4 regions of the Paenibacillus sophorae genome follow, and region 3 is predicted to be linked to each of the others. Evidence: predicted binding sites of a transcription regulator. Region 3 holds the regulator's gene; each other region holds the start of a gene.

Region 1 (4,234 bases), 1.0 Mb from region 3:
TTATGGCCAAGTGACTGAAGAACCTTGACCTCCTGGGCAATTTCGTCTTGAGTGAGACGGCTGCGCACAAACTCGGAATTGGAGTGCTTGTATCCGCAGTAGACACAGTTATTGACACAGTAATTGCTGACATAGAGGGGGGCGAACAGCACGATCCGGTTGCCGTATATCCGTTCCTTGATTTCCCTGGATACCTGGTACAGCCTTTCCAGTGTATCTTCATCATCCACGTGCAGCAGCACGGCCGCTTCCTGAGAGGTCAGGCCTTTGCACTCTCTTGCTTTATCCAGGATTGCGGTTACTATTGTGCTGTCGTTTACTGCCGCCTCCCCGTATTTCAGTGATTCCTTGATTTCCTCGTCCTGAATAAAATCCGCCGGACGGCGTTCATTTACTCGGTTCACAAACATCCACTTCTTTCTGGGTTCATTAATGGAAAAAAAAGAAGGCCGAACTTCGCCCGATTGCCTTCCTGTGAAATTTCACGACAACGACAGGTCACAAATGACCATTGTTTACCGAACAGCCTGCTCCCCCGGAGGGCGCGACAGCCAGTTCAGACTATCTCCGCGGCCCATATCGACATGAAAGCCGGCACCCTCAATCCGCTGATCCAGACAGAACCTGCACTGTGCCGATTCATCTCCTGTACAAATTTTATTGTCATATAATGTATATTTTGGACGTACGGACAGGGGAGAGAGATTAGGCATGACTACATTTGCACCCGCTTTTAGTGCGAGCTCCCGCCCGTACGGATGAGCGGTTCCCAAAGCTGTGGTAGCCGGAATCAAGGCGTCAGGCACAAACAAACGCGCAAGTGCAATCATATCTAATGTAGCCTCCACAGTACCAGCCGGCTCGTCCTTTAAAGGCGTAGCTTGGTGCGGCAAAAAAGGGCCGATGCCAACCATATCCGGATTAAGCTCCTTGAGGTACAATAAATCCTTGGCCAAATCTTCGTTCGTCTGTCCGGGCAATCCAACCATAAAGCCGGCTCCGACCTGATAGCCAATAGCTTTCAAGGCACGCAAGCGGTCCCGCCGATTCTCAAAAGTCATGGTCGGGTGCAGCGCCTCATACAGACTGCTGGAAGCCGTCTCATGCCGCAGCAAATAACGGTCCGCACCCGCTTCAAATAACCGGGTATAGGTCTCATCGTCACGTTCGCCGATCGACAGCGTCACCGCAGAATCCGGATAGTGCCGCTTGATATCAGCAACAAGGCCCGCCAGCTTATCCGTTGTATACCAATCGTCTTCTCCGCTCTGCAGAACGAAGGTGCGATAGCCCAAATTATATCCTTCACGGCAGCAGTCCATGATTTCTTCAGGCTTCAGCCGGTAGCGGCTGACTGCCTTATTGGCGGAGCGTATTCCACAGTACATGCAGTTTTGTTTGCATATATTGGAGAATTCAATCAGTCCGCGGAGATACACTCCTGTGCCGTAACGGGCCACCCGCTTCTGATGTGCAAAAGTATGCAGCCGCTTCCTTGAAGTCTGGTCCAAATTTCCTAGAAGATCGACAATTTCTTCGGAACCCAGCGATTCCTGCGTATATAATCGTTCCAGTAAATGATCCGTTGAACATCCCTCCTTAAGCTGAACAGATGCATCCTTTTTTTGTAATAGATAGACATGTAAATAATGTAACAATAGTAAAAATACTGAACTATGAGCTTTCTGCTTGAAATCTCAGGTTTGTTCAATTGTTCTTTAAGATCGCACAGTCGCTGATACGCTCAGGGCGTGTATAAACATTGCATGAATCATGACGGATGAAACCGACTGTCGTGATGCCGAGTTGTTCAGCCAGCTCAAGAGCCAGGGCTGTGGGAGCTGATTTGGACAGAATGATCTCACAGCCGATTTTGGCAACCTTTAATAAGATTTCCGATGAAATCCGGCCGCTGAACACGATTATTTTGTTATTCAGGTTCATCTCGTGCCTCAAGCAGTGGCCGTAAATCTTGTCGAGCGCATTATGCCGGCCGATATCGCTGCGGGCAAGCAGCACCCCGCCGGTATCGCAAATCGCAGCGGAGTGGACGCCGCCTGTCCGGTGAAACAGCTCCGCGCCGGCCTGCACGCTCTCCATAAGGCGGAAACAATCGCCAAAGGATATCGAGACATGAACACCGTCCATTACTTTGGCCGTCCTTGCATCGTTAACATAAACAAAGCCATGGCGGCCGGCGCCGCAGCAGGAACTGACATAACGTTTGGCGTACAACTGGCGGTGAAGATTATTCCAGCGGTCCGTGGAGACGTGTACGAAGCCTTCCTCTTCCTGCGTCCACAGCTCCTTAATATCTTGAATTCCCCGAATGATGCCTTCAGAAGCCAAGTAGCCGATAGCCATGTCCTCAATGTATTCAGGGGTGCATACCAGGGTCACGAATTCTTCACCGTTAATCTTAAGTGTGACCGGATGCTCCGTCACAATTAGATCCGGTTCTCTGGTGATTCGGCCCTGCCGATAACGAATAATGTGTTCTTGCTGTTCAGGTCCCCGCGTCATTTCCATCATCCTTATTAATGAAGATTTAAAATATAGAAAAATAACTATAATAAATAGAAAAAAATAGAAATCAAGAACAACTTTACTACACCACTTTTTGTAATCACTGTCAATTTTATATTTCACAACCAACGATATTTACTGCATCCTGCTCTTCATTGGAGCGTGCTATGTTAGGTTATGGAACGCTATGGTATAATGGGTCGGAGGTGACTGGCGACGTATGTTTTTGAAACGGATTGAATTAGCGGGCTTTAAATCATTTGCCGACAAAACGGAGATGGAGTTTGTGCGCGGCATTACGGCTGTCGTGGGTCCTAACGGAAGCGGCAAGAGCAACATTTCCGACGGCATCCGCTGGGTGCTCGGTGAACAAAGCGCCAAGTCGCTGCGCGGCGGCAAGATGGAAGATATTATTTTTGCCGGAAGCGATGCCCGCAAGGCGGTGAATTATGGCGAAGTGTCGCTGACGCTGGACAATGAAGATCACGCTCTGCCTCTGGACTTCAGCGAAGTGACGGTAACGCGGCGGGTTCACCGCAGCGGAGACAGCGAATATATGATCAACAAGCAGTCATGCAGACTAAAAGATATTACAGAGCTGTTCATGGATACCGGTATCGGCCGTGAGGCTTATTCCATCATCGGTCAAGGCCGGATTGAGGAAATTCTCAGTACCCGGTCAGAGGATCGGCGAGGCATATTTGAAGAGGCGTCAGGCATAGTCAAATATAAATCGCGCAAAAAGGACGCGGGCCGCAAGCTGGATGAGACAGAGCAGAATCTGCTGCGCATCCATGATCTGATCAGTGAAATGGAGGACCAGATCGGTCCGCTGAAGGAACAATCCGAGAAGGCCGTCCGCTACAAGGAACTGAAAGAACAGCTGAAAAATTTGGAAATATCCGTCTATGTGCACCAGATTGAGGGCATTCACGCGGCATGGAAGGACGGCAATGCCAAGCTTGAGATTTTGCGGGACGAGCAGCTTCAATTGTCGACGGTTGTCACAGCCCATGACGCCAAGCTGGAGAGCGGAAGAGCCGCACTTCGCCAAATGGAGGAGCAGATCGAACAGCTGCAGGAACAGCTGCTGCGGTACAGTGAAGCATACGAGAAAAGCGAAGGATACGGCGAACTGCTGAAGGAACGCCGGCGCCATCTAGAGAACAACCGGGAGCAGTTGGTGCAGACCATAGGCTCTGTCGGAGAGCGTTCGGAAGATCGCCAGCGGGAGCTGATAGTGCTGGAAAGCAGCCTGGAGCAGACCCGGCTCCGTCTTGCGGAGCTGCGGCAGCAAATCGCCGACGAAGAAGCCAGATTGACAGGCGTTACGGATGGGCTTAGCCAAAGTAAAGAGGAAAGCTTAAAGAGTGCGCTGCTTGAGCTGATGAATAAAATGGCGCAGGCGCGCAACGAGATACGCTATGCCGATCAGCAGAAGGAAAGCCTGGAGCGGCGGATGAACCGCAGCGCGGAAGAGAGCGGGAAGTGGATCTCGCGGCATCAGGAGCTTCAGCGGGAGCAGGCGAAGCTAAAGGGCCAAATCGAGACGCTTGGCAAGGAGCTAGGGAAACTGCGCAAGGACTACATCTCCGAGAGCGAACAATCGGTATCCCGGCAGAAGTTGCTGGACGAAGCCCATTCGGGACTCCGCAAATGGGAGCAGAAAAGAGAAGCCCAGGTATCCCGCCATGAGACGATGAAGGAA
Region 2 (4,234 bases), 220 kb from region 3:
TAGTTGACCGCCGGACGGCATTTCGAGCAGCCCTCTTCCTGTTTCCATCCAAGGACGTTCATAACCTCTTTGGTCGTTGTCAGTCCTTTGGCCCGGATTTGTGCCACAATTTCATCCCGGCTGAGCGTCGTACAGCTGCAAATCCCGGTCTTCGCGCTCTGCTCGAAGCCGTCGCCGAGCACGTACTGCAGAATCTGTTCCACGACCGGCTTACAGCCTCCGCAGGATCGTGTAGCGCCGGTGCAGGCCTTGATTTCGTCCACGGTTGTGAAGCCGTTATCGGTGATGGCGTCCACAATCGCCTTCTTGGTCACACCATTGCAGCCGCAGACGATTTCCTCGTCAGACATGCTTTCGACGGACGCCGTCTTCTTGGCCCCGCCTCCGCCACAGCAGCCGGTGCCCATAACGTCCGCATAAATGTCGTCGGTCATCACTGCGCCCTGCTTCACCAGTTTCTGCAGGCTGCCGGATTCCGTCACATCGCCGAACAGAACGGCGCCGACAATGATGTTGTCCCTCAGCAAAATTTTCTTGTAGGTTCTCTTCCAGTCATCTTTGGCGGAAATAACCGTGTGCTCCGGAGTATCGATGAATTCCCCGGCAGAGAAGACGTCGACGCCGGAAATCTTCAGCTTGGTCGAGACGACCGAACCTTCATAAGGCTTGGTTTCCACGCCGCATAAATGCTTCGCGAGTACGGTGCCCTGCTCGAACAGCGGGGCTACCAGGCCGTAGCAGACGCCGCGGTGCTCGGTGCATTCGCCGACGGAATACACGTCCGCAAGCGACGTTTGTAAGTAGTCGTTCACCACGATGCCCCGGTTCACTTCAATACCGCTGGCCTTCGCCACCGACACATTCGGCTTGATGCCGACAGCCATAACGACAAACTGCGCTTCCAGCTCCGTACCGTCGATAAAGCGCAGACCGCTTACCCGCTCATCGCCGGTCAGCTCCACCGTCTGCTTGCCCATGGCGAACTTGACGCCCTGTCGTTCCAGTTCCGCTTTCAGCATCGAAGCAGCGGTATGGTCCAACTGGCGCTCCATCAGGTCTTCCATCAGATGGACGACCGTTACGTCCATGCCAAGGTTCACGAGCCCTTTCGCCGCTTCGAGGCCGAGCAATCCGCCGCCGATGACAGCCGCTTTGCCATACTGCTTCGCGGCTTCCAGCATCGCTTCACAGTCGGCGATGTCGCGGAAGCCGACGACGCCTTCCCTACCGCTGCCAGGGATTGGTAGAATGAACGAATTGGAACCCGTTGCGATAATGACTTTATCGTAATCAACGGTCAAACCGTTCTCCGTAATAACCTGCCGCTTGTCTCCGTCGATACGGGCTACCGTCGTTCCCGTATGCAGAGTAATTCCATTATCCTTGTACCAGCTCCAGTCGTTCAGGATAATATCGTCCACTGTTTTGCTTCCTTCAAGGACGTAAGACAGCATAATACGGTTGTAGTTCGGATGAGGCTCGCTGCCGAAGACAGTGATGTCGTATGCGCCGCCAAGCTTCAAAATCTGTTCGATGGTACCGACACCTGCCATGCCGTTGCCGATCAGTACTAATTTTTCTCGAATCGATGTCATTGTCAGGTCCTCCTCAAAGCTTTGATTGTCTTCTCTTGTATCTTTATACCGGAATTATACATTTTACATTTTTGTGCCGCGTGACTGCAGTCACATCAATAGTGAAAGATTTCACACTAACTTGTAACAACTTTTAACGCTTCCCCTATTGACAAACCGCTCATTTTAGTCAACCAAAACAGCCGATTCTCCTGAAACAATCACGTCTCGGAAAATCGGCTGCTATAAAAAATCAATTATTGATATCGCGGGAACAGAATATTGTTCTCCAGATGTACATGCTCAAAGGTCATGCCTTCTAGTTCTTCCAGCCGCGCATAAGTCAGACGGTAGGTCGTGCAGGCATGCTCAGGGGGAGTGAAGTCGCTGGTGACGGCTCGAAGCTGTCTCAGAAGGTTCCCCGCAGCGTCATGCTCCTCTTCCAAATTATGAAGAGCCCCCCGCAGCGCGGATAAAGATTCTGCGTCCCCCTTTTGCTCGTAGGCAAGAATACTCGGGAAATCCTGCGCTTCTTCTTTCGCCGTGTGCTCCAGCAATTCATCCTTCAACTGGTTGAACAGGCGGTACAGCTCGGCCAGATGTGGAGAGTCTCCGCCGTGCACATGAAACACTTTGGCAACATTCTGTCCGATCAGCGGAAGCTCTTCGCGCAGATAACGGTGATGTTTGCTTACAATATGGCCGATCAGCGCTTCGGACGATGCTTCGTTCCAGACTGTATCTTCCTCAAGAACAGGATACTGCTCCACCAGCTTGTACAAATCGCCGAGGACGGCGCCCGCATCTAAACCGCGCTCGTCCGCTGCCGACCGAAGCGGCCTCACGCCGCCGCAGCAGAAATCGATTTTGTTTGCCTTGAAGTAGTCCGCTGCTTTTGGGAACTGCAGCACAATATCTCTTACCATCGTATCACTATTGAATAAGGGTTGTTTTATGCTCATTATGGCTCCTCCTCAGGGGTGCTTTTTATCTACTTTTACACCTTAACCCCGGAGAGAGAGCTTCCGTGTGATTGGAATCACGGCAAATCCATCAACATATTGAACAGATCTTATTGCACATAGGCTTCCATGTAAGTGCGCTTGCCCGCAGCGTCCTTCAAGTAAGGCCCAAGTCCGGCAAATTGGGTCTGATTGACATACACGCCGGTCATCCATCTTCCTTCCGTCAAACCGCCATCCCATTGGAGCACAAGGTCAGGAGCGGCGATCCACTCCTGAAAGACGCGGACCTCCATGTCCGTGTATGCTTTGCAGGGCTTTTTAAGCTCCCGAAAACGGACGTCATTGACATAGGTGGGCACAAAATAGGCCGATATCGTCTCCAGATCATCACCATCAAGAAATGCCTCGGCGCCAAGAAAAGGATGAAGCATCAGCGTTTTTTCAAATAAAGACCAAATAACCGCCTGAAGAATCAGGCTTTGTCTTCTGCCGTTATGAAACGTGTAGGTACGCCGCTGATCCGATACATCCGTACTGCTTTCCGATTCGCCCTTTTCCAAACAGTGTCTCTCACAACCGATGCATTTCCAGCCCGAGGGCCCTTGAATCCATTTCTGAAACACCGTGCCGCCGTCGCCGTTACCTTTGTATAGAGAAGAAATTATGCTGTAAGGCACTGCAAACGTAGCGTCCCATAACGAGGCAGGCATGTGGCTGTGCAGCATGAACAGCGTCTTATCATAAATAAGCTGCACTTTAACGGATGCGCTTTCCAGCTCGGCGACATCCTTTTTTCCATAACCTATCTCCCGCGAGAGCAGGGTGGTCTTCATCTTGCTCGCCTCCCTCAATTTGCCCCGCATGGCGGGGGAATTTATAAAGGAATGAATTCAGGTGTGTACAGCAATCCGAAAGACATAGCCGTTACGTCACGATGTGTAAAGGCGGTTTGACACAGCATTTTAGTAAGCGCTTCCAACAAACAAGGAACATTCGTTTTTTCTATTATATTACTTCTTTATGATTATTGTGCAAGTTTTTTCTCAGGGAAGAAGCGCAAACAACAAAATACCCGTCATTCCTTGGAATGGCGGGCGGTTTGCTCCGACTGAAGCCGGTATTTCATTGGGGGATGCCGAGTCGCTTTTTGAACGCTTTGGAGAATGAGATTATCACAAACTCTCCAATTGATCCGCAAGGCTATATAAAATATCAGGCACATAAATGCCTTGTTCAATAAATGACTTTCCAAATTCACTCATGATTGCTCTCATCTCTTCAAAAGACAACGGCATATCGTTCTTGAGCCAGTCTACTATGATCGTTAAACCTCCCGCAATTTGATACTGTATTGAATATTTAAAATGTAATTCGTTTAATTTGTCTGTAGTCTTATGTTCTTTATTATACAGATGTACTAAATATTTTATGAATTCCTCAAATCGCTCAAATATTAAATAATCAGGTACAGTATTGATGACTTTTAGTAAAGGTTCACGATGCTTCTTCAAATGCGCAAAGAGGAGATCAGAAAGAACATCATGCTGATTATTGCCCTGCCATTTTTTTATTATTGTTAGTCGCTGTTTAAATATATCATCTAAATATTGGATAATGATGTCATCTTTACTTTTATAATTCCTGTAGAAGGTCTGTCTGGCGACTCCTGCTTTTTTTGTAATGCTGGTAATTTTA
Region 3 (4,234 bases):
TATTTGTGTCTGCGCAAGTTTGAACATAAAATAAATAAAAAGGATTACGCATCCCCGAGAGAGGATACTCTAACATCGGCGCAAATGATTGTGTGGCTCACGCAGACCGAATCGGGCGACGACGAAGAGCTGAATTTAAGCGGCCGGGGCGGCGATTTCTGGGAAACGGTGGCGAGCGACACGGACTCCTGCCTGGGACGGTCTTGCCCATGGTTCCGCAAATGCTATTACCATCGCGCCAAGCATGAGGCGGGCAACGCCGACGTGGTCATTACGAACCACTCGAAGCTGTTTGCCGACATGAAAGCGGGCCATCAGCTGCTTCCTGCCTATGAGTACCTTGTGATTGACGAGGCGCATCAATTGGAGGAAGTGGCCGGCAAGCACCTGGGCATGCATATGAAGCATTTTACCGTCTCGCATACGCTGAACCGCTTGTACAAAGACAGCCGCACCGGCCAACTGCCTGCTCTCCGGCAGATCCTCCAAAGCTCGGGCAGTGAGCAGGCCACCGAGTGGAGCGGGATCATCGACCGGCTGTACCCCGACCTCCTTACCGTAAAAGAGGCGTGGGATCTGCTCAGCGATAGGCTGTATGCACTGATACCCGAACGGTCCGACTCAGCGGCGGGAGAAGCGGGACAATTGGTGCATCGTCTTCTACCCGCCAAGAAGCCCAAAGGCTGGGAAGAGCTTGTTTCACTGGAAAGTACACTAAACTTGTCTTTAAGTGATATTATCCGCAAAGGCGATAAAATGCTTTCCGAAATGCGTGACCAGGAAGGCCAGTCCTCGGCCGACAGCCTTGTAACCGATGTTGGCGGGCTATTCAAGGATTTGGCTGATATCCGCGAGCAGGTACGTTTTTTTATGGGCATGAATGACGAAAATGTTGTATATTGGCTGGAGGCAAATGGAAATTACCGCAGCAAATCACTGCAGCTGTATGCCGTGCCCGTCGATGTCAGCGCGCAGCTCAAGGAGCTTTTCTTTGATAAGAAAAAAAGCGCCGTCCTGACGTCGGCAACCTTGTCCGTCGATAAATCGTTCCAGTATATGATCGACAATCTGGGTTTAAACGAAGCCCAGGAGGAAGGAAAGCTATCGACCGTACTGCTTCCTTCTCCCTTTAGGTACCGGGATCAGGCGCTGCTGGTCATTCCGCGGGATTTTCCAAGTGTGAAGGGAACCGTCGGCGACGCCCGGTTTGTCGATACGCTCGTTCATTCCCTGGCTGAAGCCGCAGTGACGACTCGCGGGCGCATGCTTGTGCTGTTCACGTCGTATAAGATGCTCCGGCAGGTATACGACCCTCTGAAGGAGGCACTCGCCTCCGAGGATATAGCGGTGCTGGGACAAGGCGTTGAAGGAGGCAGCCGAAGCAAGCTGCTCCGCCGGTTCCAGGAGAATTCCTCTTCTGTCCTGCTGGGAACGAGCAGCTTCTGGGAAGGAGTCGATATTCCCGGCGACGCACTAACATGTCTGGCAATCGTCAGACTGCCTTTTCAGCCGCCTAATCATCCGCTCGCGGAAGCGAAGGCCGAACTGCTGCAGGCACAGAAGAAGAACCCCTTCATGAAACTGTCCGTGCCTCAGGCCGTCATCCGTTTCAAGCAGGGCTTCGGCCGCCTTGTACGGACCGCACAGGATCGTGGCATTGTTATTGTTTATGATACCAGAGTAATCGAATCTTATTACGGAAAGTATTTCCTGTATTCCTTACCGGGACCTAAAATGGAGCATATGGCGACGGAACAAATGGTCCCCCGCATCGCCGAATGGCTGAAGCAAGACGGCGTATCCTAAGCGGGATGCTCGATTGGCCATTGTACAACATAGGCCAATCATTGTCTTTGCTTTTAAGGTATTCGATCGGCCATTGTACAACATAGGCCGATCTGCCGATTTTAATCTTTATGCGGGTTATACTGTAAGTAGATTCCGCCAATTGTCAAGCGTGTCCCGTCAGGGACGAAAAGCGATCCTTCATCCGCCTGATCAAGGTCCAAGCCCAACTTTCGCTAACGCCAATTTGCCGTTAGCGGGTGTCCAGAGGGCGGCAGCCCTTGGGGCCCTCCCTTTTAGGGAGGGTTTGGGAGGGTCCTATTAAAATGTAGGAGGAGAACTCATGAAATCGGACAAAATATCTGAAGCCGTCGTGCGCAGATTGCCTGTGTATCTGCGTTTTTTGAACGACCTGCAAAAACGCGAAATCGCCACTGTTTCTTCTCAAGAACTCGGACAGCGACTGGATTTAAATCCTGCGCAAATCCGCAAGGATTTGGCCTATTTTGGCGACTTTGGCAGGAAGGGCATTGGTTATGACGTACCTTACCTGATCGAAAAAATCCGTCACATCCTGAAGCTGGACCAGCAGATTAATGTTGTTCTGGTAGGAGCCGGGAATCTGGGTCAGGCGCTGTCCAATTACAATATTTATCTAAAAGACACAATGAAAATTACGGCCGTCTTTGATTCCTACCCGCCGAAGATCGGGACCAAGATCAATACGTTGACCGTTCAGCCTATGGAAGAGCTTGCAAGCACCGTACGTGAGCAGGGCATTCGCATAGGCATTATTACTGTGCCCGAGCAGGAGGCGCAAAAAGTAGCGGATATTCTCATTGGAGCAGGCATTGAAGCCATTCTGAATTTCGCTCCGGTTATTCTGAAGACACCGCCCGAGATTCGCGTGCATGCGGCGGACTTTACGACCGACCTGCAAAGTTTGGCTTACTATCTGCATGAAGGAAAGGACGAAGAAGAGCATGGGTACTAAATGGATGATCCGAAACGGAAAATTTGCCGTGCCTGGCGCGGATAAGCCTGTTCTTGAAGGATATATGGTAATTGATAACGATTTGATTACGTACATAGGGGAAGAACCGCCCGTTCTTGAAGAAGACGTGCCTGTCTTTGAAGGCAACCGCCTGCTGTTCCTACCGGGGCTTGTCAATACGCATGGGCACGCGGCGATGTCGCTGCTGCGCGGTTATGGAGACGATCTGGCCCTTCAAGTATGGCTTCAGGAAAAAATGTGGCCAATGGAAGGGAAATTCACCGGAGACGATGTCTACTGGGGAACCGCACTCTCGGTGCTGGAAATGCTAAAGGGCGGAACAACGACGTTTCTCGATATGTATGATCATATGGACCGGGTGGCTGAGGTAGCGGAAGCATCCGGAATACGCGCAGTCCTGATGCGCGGCGTCATCGGGCTGTGCCCGGCTGAGGTGCAGAATCAGAAGCTTGCGGAAGCGGTTGCTTTTGCAAAAAAATGGCATAACGCGGCGAGCGGGCGGATTACCGCCATGATATCGCCTCATTCGCCGTATACTTGTCCTCCGGATTATATCGAGAAATTCGTTCAGGCGGCGCATGACCTTGACCTGCCTATTCATACGCATATGTCGGAAACACGGCGGGAAGTGGAACAAAATGAAGCGGATTATGGCCTTCGGCCCGTTGCCCATCTGGAGAAGCTCGGGATGTTCACCCGGCCGTCGCTTGTGGCGCACGCCGTCCATCTGAACGATGAGGAAATCGAAATTCTTGCGCGTAATCAGGTTGGCGTCTCGCATAATCCGGGCAGCAATCTGAAGCTGGCAAGCGGCGTGGCGCGCGTTCCCGAACTGCTGAAGGCCGGTGTTACGGTATCGCTCGGAACGGATGGCGCGGCAAGCAACAACAACCTGGATATGTTCGAGGAAATGCGCCTGGCCGCACTGATTCATAAAGGAGTGTCCGGTGATCCGACGGCGGTTCCCGCAGGCGAGGCCCTCCGTATAGCTACGGAGTATGGCGCAAAGTCTGTATTCCTTAATCAAGTGGGCAGGCTCGCCCCGGGAATGAAAGCCGATTTTATCGCCATCGATATCGACCAGCCCCATCTGCTGCCGCATACGGACCTGATATCTCATACGGTATACTCGGCTAGCGCGAAGGACGTAGAGCATGTATGGGTCGATGGCAAGCAGATCATTAAGCACGGGGAATGCCTGACCTTGGACGAAGAGGCGATCCGCCGCAAGGCGCAGGAAGCATTCGAGGGACTGCTGAATCGGTAAATTTATAGAGCTTTCGCTGACAGCCTGTACGACTACTGGAACAAAGGAAACAAGAGCCTCGTCACTTTGGGACGGCGTTATTGTTTCTTCCTAGAAGGAGAGCTGCACGTTGAGAAAAAGGAGAAAATGGATTTTATACGGGGTGTTTCTGGCCCTGCTCCTTCTGT
Region 4 (4,234 bases), 2.8 Mb from region 3:
TACCACTTGATGATTGACCGTTTTTTTCCGGAATGGGGACATCAATTTTACCAGGACTGGAAGAAAACAAAGAAGATTGATGTGGAGTTCCTTAACCATATTTTCGGCAAGCTTAATCTTACCGAAGAGCAGCTACTGGATGAGATCCGTAAAATCCCGCTCACTCCGGGGGCGATTGATTTTGTTCATGAGGTTCAAGCGCGCGGGGGAGATTTTTATATCGTAAGCGCGGGTACGTCATGGTATATCGAGCGGCTTATGCAGGCGCTGGAAATCCCGAATGTAACGGTCATTTCCATGCCGGCCGTACACGAGAACGGCGCGCTGCGGATTGTTCCAGACACCGCAAACCCTTTTTTCTCGAAGGTTTTCGGGCTGGATAAACGCAAGGTGCTTGAGGATATCCGGGGGCGCTATCGAACGGTTTTATTTGCCGGCGACAGCGAACCGGACCTTGAAGCGGCCAAAGCGGCCGACATCGCTTTTGCCCGCGGCGAGCTGCACAATCTGCTAACGCAGGACGGAGTCAGTCATGTGCCGGTTGAAAATTATCATGCCATTTCAGGCTATCTGAACGAAAACGGGTGGCCTGAATGAAGCGCCAAGCCCACGAAGTAGCAATCCCTGTGCTCCTAGAGGTTGGGGACCAGGTTCTTTCCCATTTTGGGGAGCTGCTCAGCAAGGCCGGGTTCTCGCGCATTGTGCTCTGCTTTGGCGAAGGCATTCGCCCTTTATGTGAGCCGCAAATTATTAAATCCTTGACGGAGCAAGCGCAGCTTGAAGTTCTGGACAACCGGGATGTTCTGGACAACAGCCTCGAATCTATTGCCAGTATCGCCTTTACACTTCCTGCTCGTACAGAAGCCATTGTCGGTATCGGGGGAGGAAAGGGTCTGGATATTGCGAAATATATCGCGTTTTTAAACGGTCTGCCGTTTATCAGCGTGCCGACTTCGGTCGCCCATGACGGCTTTGCAAGTTCCGGCTGTTCCCTTTATGTCCAGGGCCGCCGCACGTCGGTTCCCGCCCGGATGCCTTACGGCATTTTGGTCGATCTTGGACTTGTCCGGAATTCGCCTATTCAATTTCTTTACAGCGGACTGGGCGACATCCTCTCCAAAATCCCGGCGATTTTCGACTGGCGGTTTGAGGAATCGCTTGGCGCCACCCGCGTGAACGACTTCGCGGTGATGATGGCCAAAAAATCGGTGAACAGCATTGTGCGCATGCCCTACACCGATATTCGCGAGTTCTTTTTTATTAAAGAGATTGTGGATTCCCTTACGCTTTCCGGGATTGCCATGGAGATTGCCGGAAGCAGCGCGCCCGCAAGCGGCAGCGAGCACCTGATTTCCCATGCCCTGGACCAGATTATGGAGCGCCCGCAGCTTCACGGGATTCAGGTGGGCGTAGCCGCTTACCTGATGTGTCTCGTGCAGGAGCACCGGGTGGAGCGGGTTCGCAAATTCCTCGGCGAAACCGGATTCTTCGATTTCGTCGCGACGCTCGGGATGAAGCGGGAGGATTTCGAACGGGCGATTGACTTGGCCCCATCCATCAAGCCGTCCCGCCGGACCTATCTGCATCTGCCGGAGATGCGGGAGAAGGCACTGCACCTGCTTCGCAGCGATGAAACGCTGGGGCGGATTTTGACTTGATAAAAGATGTATGTCTAAGGTATTTCGACTCCGTCACCCGCCGCTGCCCGCTTGGTTTGCTCTCCACCGCCACAATTCGCGCCGGAGGGGTCGCTCTTTTAGAGCGGAAGCGACGCAAACAGACGCTAGGCTAATCTGCCTCCGAGCGTCTTCTTTTTGTTTGAATTATCGCTATTTACTGGCGTTCAAGCCAAACTTGACCGCATCTTCATAACTTTTAACTCTCTTCACCGTAAAATACTTCATGAATTCTTTCGTCCACATATCCATCTCTTCTTCTATTTCGTTCACTTCATTCATGATGAATGCAACATATTTGCAATCTGTATTTGACATAGCCGGAAGCAGTACAGAAAATCCCCATTCTACATCTTCAGGTTCATCTTCAAATCCGTTTCTCGCATCTACAACAAAATTACTGCCCGGATATTTCTTAAGCAATTCCAAAGCGAATGATGTTGGGGTTCTATAGTCATCATAGCAGCAAAATTTTTTCCATGTAAGAAATACTAAATTGTCTTCCGACACATATTTTACATTACAAAATTCCGAATCAAATTCATTGTTCTCTATATTCATACCCATAACCCCTCTCTGATTTGAATTAATTCCTATCATACCTAACCAGAAGTCATCATGTATATGAATGTTGCCAGAAGTTAAGTTTGAAGTATCATCCATCATAACAGTTCAGGTTCACGCTGCATTGAAATTTGTACTGTGACATTATCAAGGACATACTTCAACATAATTGTGAAATACTTCACAATTAATTAAGGTTGATGGTATACTTAATATGATGAACTAAAGAGGATAACGATGGAGATCGGGGACGTTACCGCGAAATAAGATTTGAAGTCCAGAGAATTAAGGCCACGCTGGCGCTGCTTCACTTCCAATTTCGTCCGTTACCCCCTCCTTTTTTGTTTGGTTCTTTCTTTCATCTGAATAAAGAGATTTAAAACTGGGGGTTAAAACAATGAAAAAGAAAGTATTACCGGCTCTTATTCTCGTTCTCTCGGTCCTGCTCGTTATCGCGGGATGCGGCGGCGGGAACGTGAGCAACAACACGGAGAACAAAGAAGCTGCTGGAGCAACTGCGGGACCAACAGCAGGAGCAACTGCGGAAGCAACTTCGGGAGCGTCCACAACCGAATATACGCCGATCGATCAACTGAAAGATAAATACGACATCATCATTGTCGGTGCAGGCGGTGCTGGTATGTCTACCGCACTTGAGGCAAAAGCCAATGGCATGAACCCGGTTATTTTTGAAAAAATGCCGGTTGCCGGCGGGAATACAACCAAATCCTCTTCGGGGATGAACGCTTCTGAAACGAAATTCCAAAAAGAGCAAGGCATTCAAGACAGCAATGATTTATTTTATGAAGAGACATTAAAAGGCGGTCATGGCACCAACGACAAAGAGATGCTTCGTTTCTTCGTTGACAATTCTGCAAGTGCTATCGATTGGCTGGATTCCATCGGTATTAAATTGAACAATATCACGATTACAGGCGGAATGAACGAAAAGCGCACACACCGTCCTGAAGACGGCTCCGCGATCGGACAGTACCTGGTCAAAGGTTTGGTGAAGAATGTAAGAGAACAAGGGATTCCGCTGTTTGTTAACGCCGACGTGAAGGAGCTTACGCAAGCAGACGGCAAAATTAACGGCGTCAAAGTCCTCTTCAACCAAACAGACGAAAAAACGATTGCTTCAAATGCTGTCGTTGTGACAACCGGCGGTTTCGGGGCCAACAAGGAAATGATTGAAGAAGTCAGACCGGATCTCAAAGGATATGTGACCACTAACCAAGCAGGCAGCACCGGCGACGGCATTAAGATGATTCTCAGCGTTGGCGGTACAACTGTGGATATGGATCAAATCCAAGTTCACCCGACCGTGCAGCAGGAAAAATCCTATCTCATCGGGGAAGCGGTTCGCGGCGAAGGCGCCATCCTCGTTGCCCAAGACGGCAAGCGTTTCGTAAACGAGCTGGATACCCGCGACAATGTCACCGCTGCAATCAATGCCCTTGCCGACAAATCCGCTTATCTGGTGTTTGATTCCGGCGTAAAATCCCGCGCCAAAGCGATTCAACAATATGAAAAAATGGGCTTTGTGAAAACAGCCGACACCATCGAGGCGCTGGCCAAAGAAATCGGTGTTCCGGCGGATCAGCTAAAAACGACACTGGATACATGGAACAACAGTGTGAAAAATAAAAAGGATGCCGAATTCGGCAGAACTACAGGAATGGACAACGACTTGTCCGCAGCGCCATACTACGCGATTAAGATCGGCCCAGGGATCCACTACACCATGGGCGGCGTGAAGATCAACACGAACACCGAAGTGTTGAACAAAGAAGGCAAACCGATTCCGGGCCTTTTCGCAGCAGGCGAAGTGACCGGCGGCTTGCACGGCCAAAACCGGATCGGCGGCAACTCCGTAGCAGAAATCATTATTTTCGGCCGCCAAGCAGGTATTAAAGCTGCTGAATTCGTAAAAGCACAATAAGATACGCTGAGTAAACAATAACCGCTTGGGCCTTGTGGTCCAAGCGGTTGTT

Evidence for each region. The regulator Rex, encoded in region 3, represses fermentation and respiration genes when NADH is low (regulators of the CRP and FNR family bind a similar motif). The targets are predictions, from matches to a motif close to TTGTGAAATATTTCACAA.
Region 1: hydE ([FeFe] hydrogenase H-cluster radical SAM maturase HydE) is a predicted target of Rex. The motif match lies at 1,641-1,658, and genes of this name have one in related genera.
Region 2: nirB (nitrite reductase large subunit NirB) is a predicted target of Rex. The motif match lies at 1,695-1,712, and genes of this name have one in related genera.
Region 4: KP014_RS07025 (flavocytochrome c) is a predicted target of Rex. The motif match lies at 2,410-2,427, and genes of this name have one in related genera.

Annotation. Positions count from the first base shown of each region.
Region 1 covers NZ_CP076607.1:3,551,489-3,555,722, forward strand. The annotation lists gene hydG ([FeFe] hydrogenase H-cluster radical SAM maturase HydG) at 1-410, opposite strand, end outside; gene hydE ([FeFe] hydrogenase H-cluster radical SAM maturase HydE) at 516-1,574, opposite strand; gene fdhD (formate dehydrogenase accessory sulfurtransferase FdhD) at 1,708-2,523, opposite strand; gene smc (chromosome segregation protein SMC) at 2,747-4,234, shown strand, end outside.
Region 2 covers NZ_CP076607.1:4,792,643-4,796,876, forward strand. The annotation lists gene nirB (nitrite reductase large subunit NirB) at 1-1,595, opposite strand, end outside; gene ric (iron-sulfur cluster repair di-iron protein) at 1,832-2,536, opposite strand; gene KP014_RS23255 (hypothetical protein) at 2,647-3,372, opposite strand; gene KP014_RS23260 (hypothetical protein) at 3,560-3,706, shown strand; gene KP014_RS23265 (TetR/AcrR family transcriptional regulator) at 3,712-4,234, opposite strand, start outside.
Region 3 covers NZ_CP076607.1:4,570,991-4,575,224, reverse strand. The annotation lists gene dinG (ATP-dependent DNA helicase DinG) at 1-1,806, shown strand, start outside; gene KP014_RS22115 (redox-sensing transcriptional repressor Rex) at 2,129-2,779, shown strand; gene KP014_RS22110 (amidohydrolase) at 2,769-4,067, shown strand; gene KP014_RS22105 (cell wall elongation regulator TseB-like domain-containing protein) at 4,177-4,234, shown strand, end outside.
Region 4 covers NZ_CP076607.1:1,496,666-1,500,899, reverse strand. The annotation lists gene KP014_RS07040 (MtnX-like HAD-IB family phosphatase) at 1-597, shown strand, start outside; gene KP014_RS07035 (iron-containing alcohol dehydrogenase family protein) at 594-1,658, shown strand; gene KP014_RS07030 (hypothetical protein) at 1,830-2,342, opposite strand; gene KP014_RS07025 (flavocytochrome c) at 2,638-4,182, shown strand.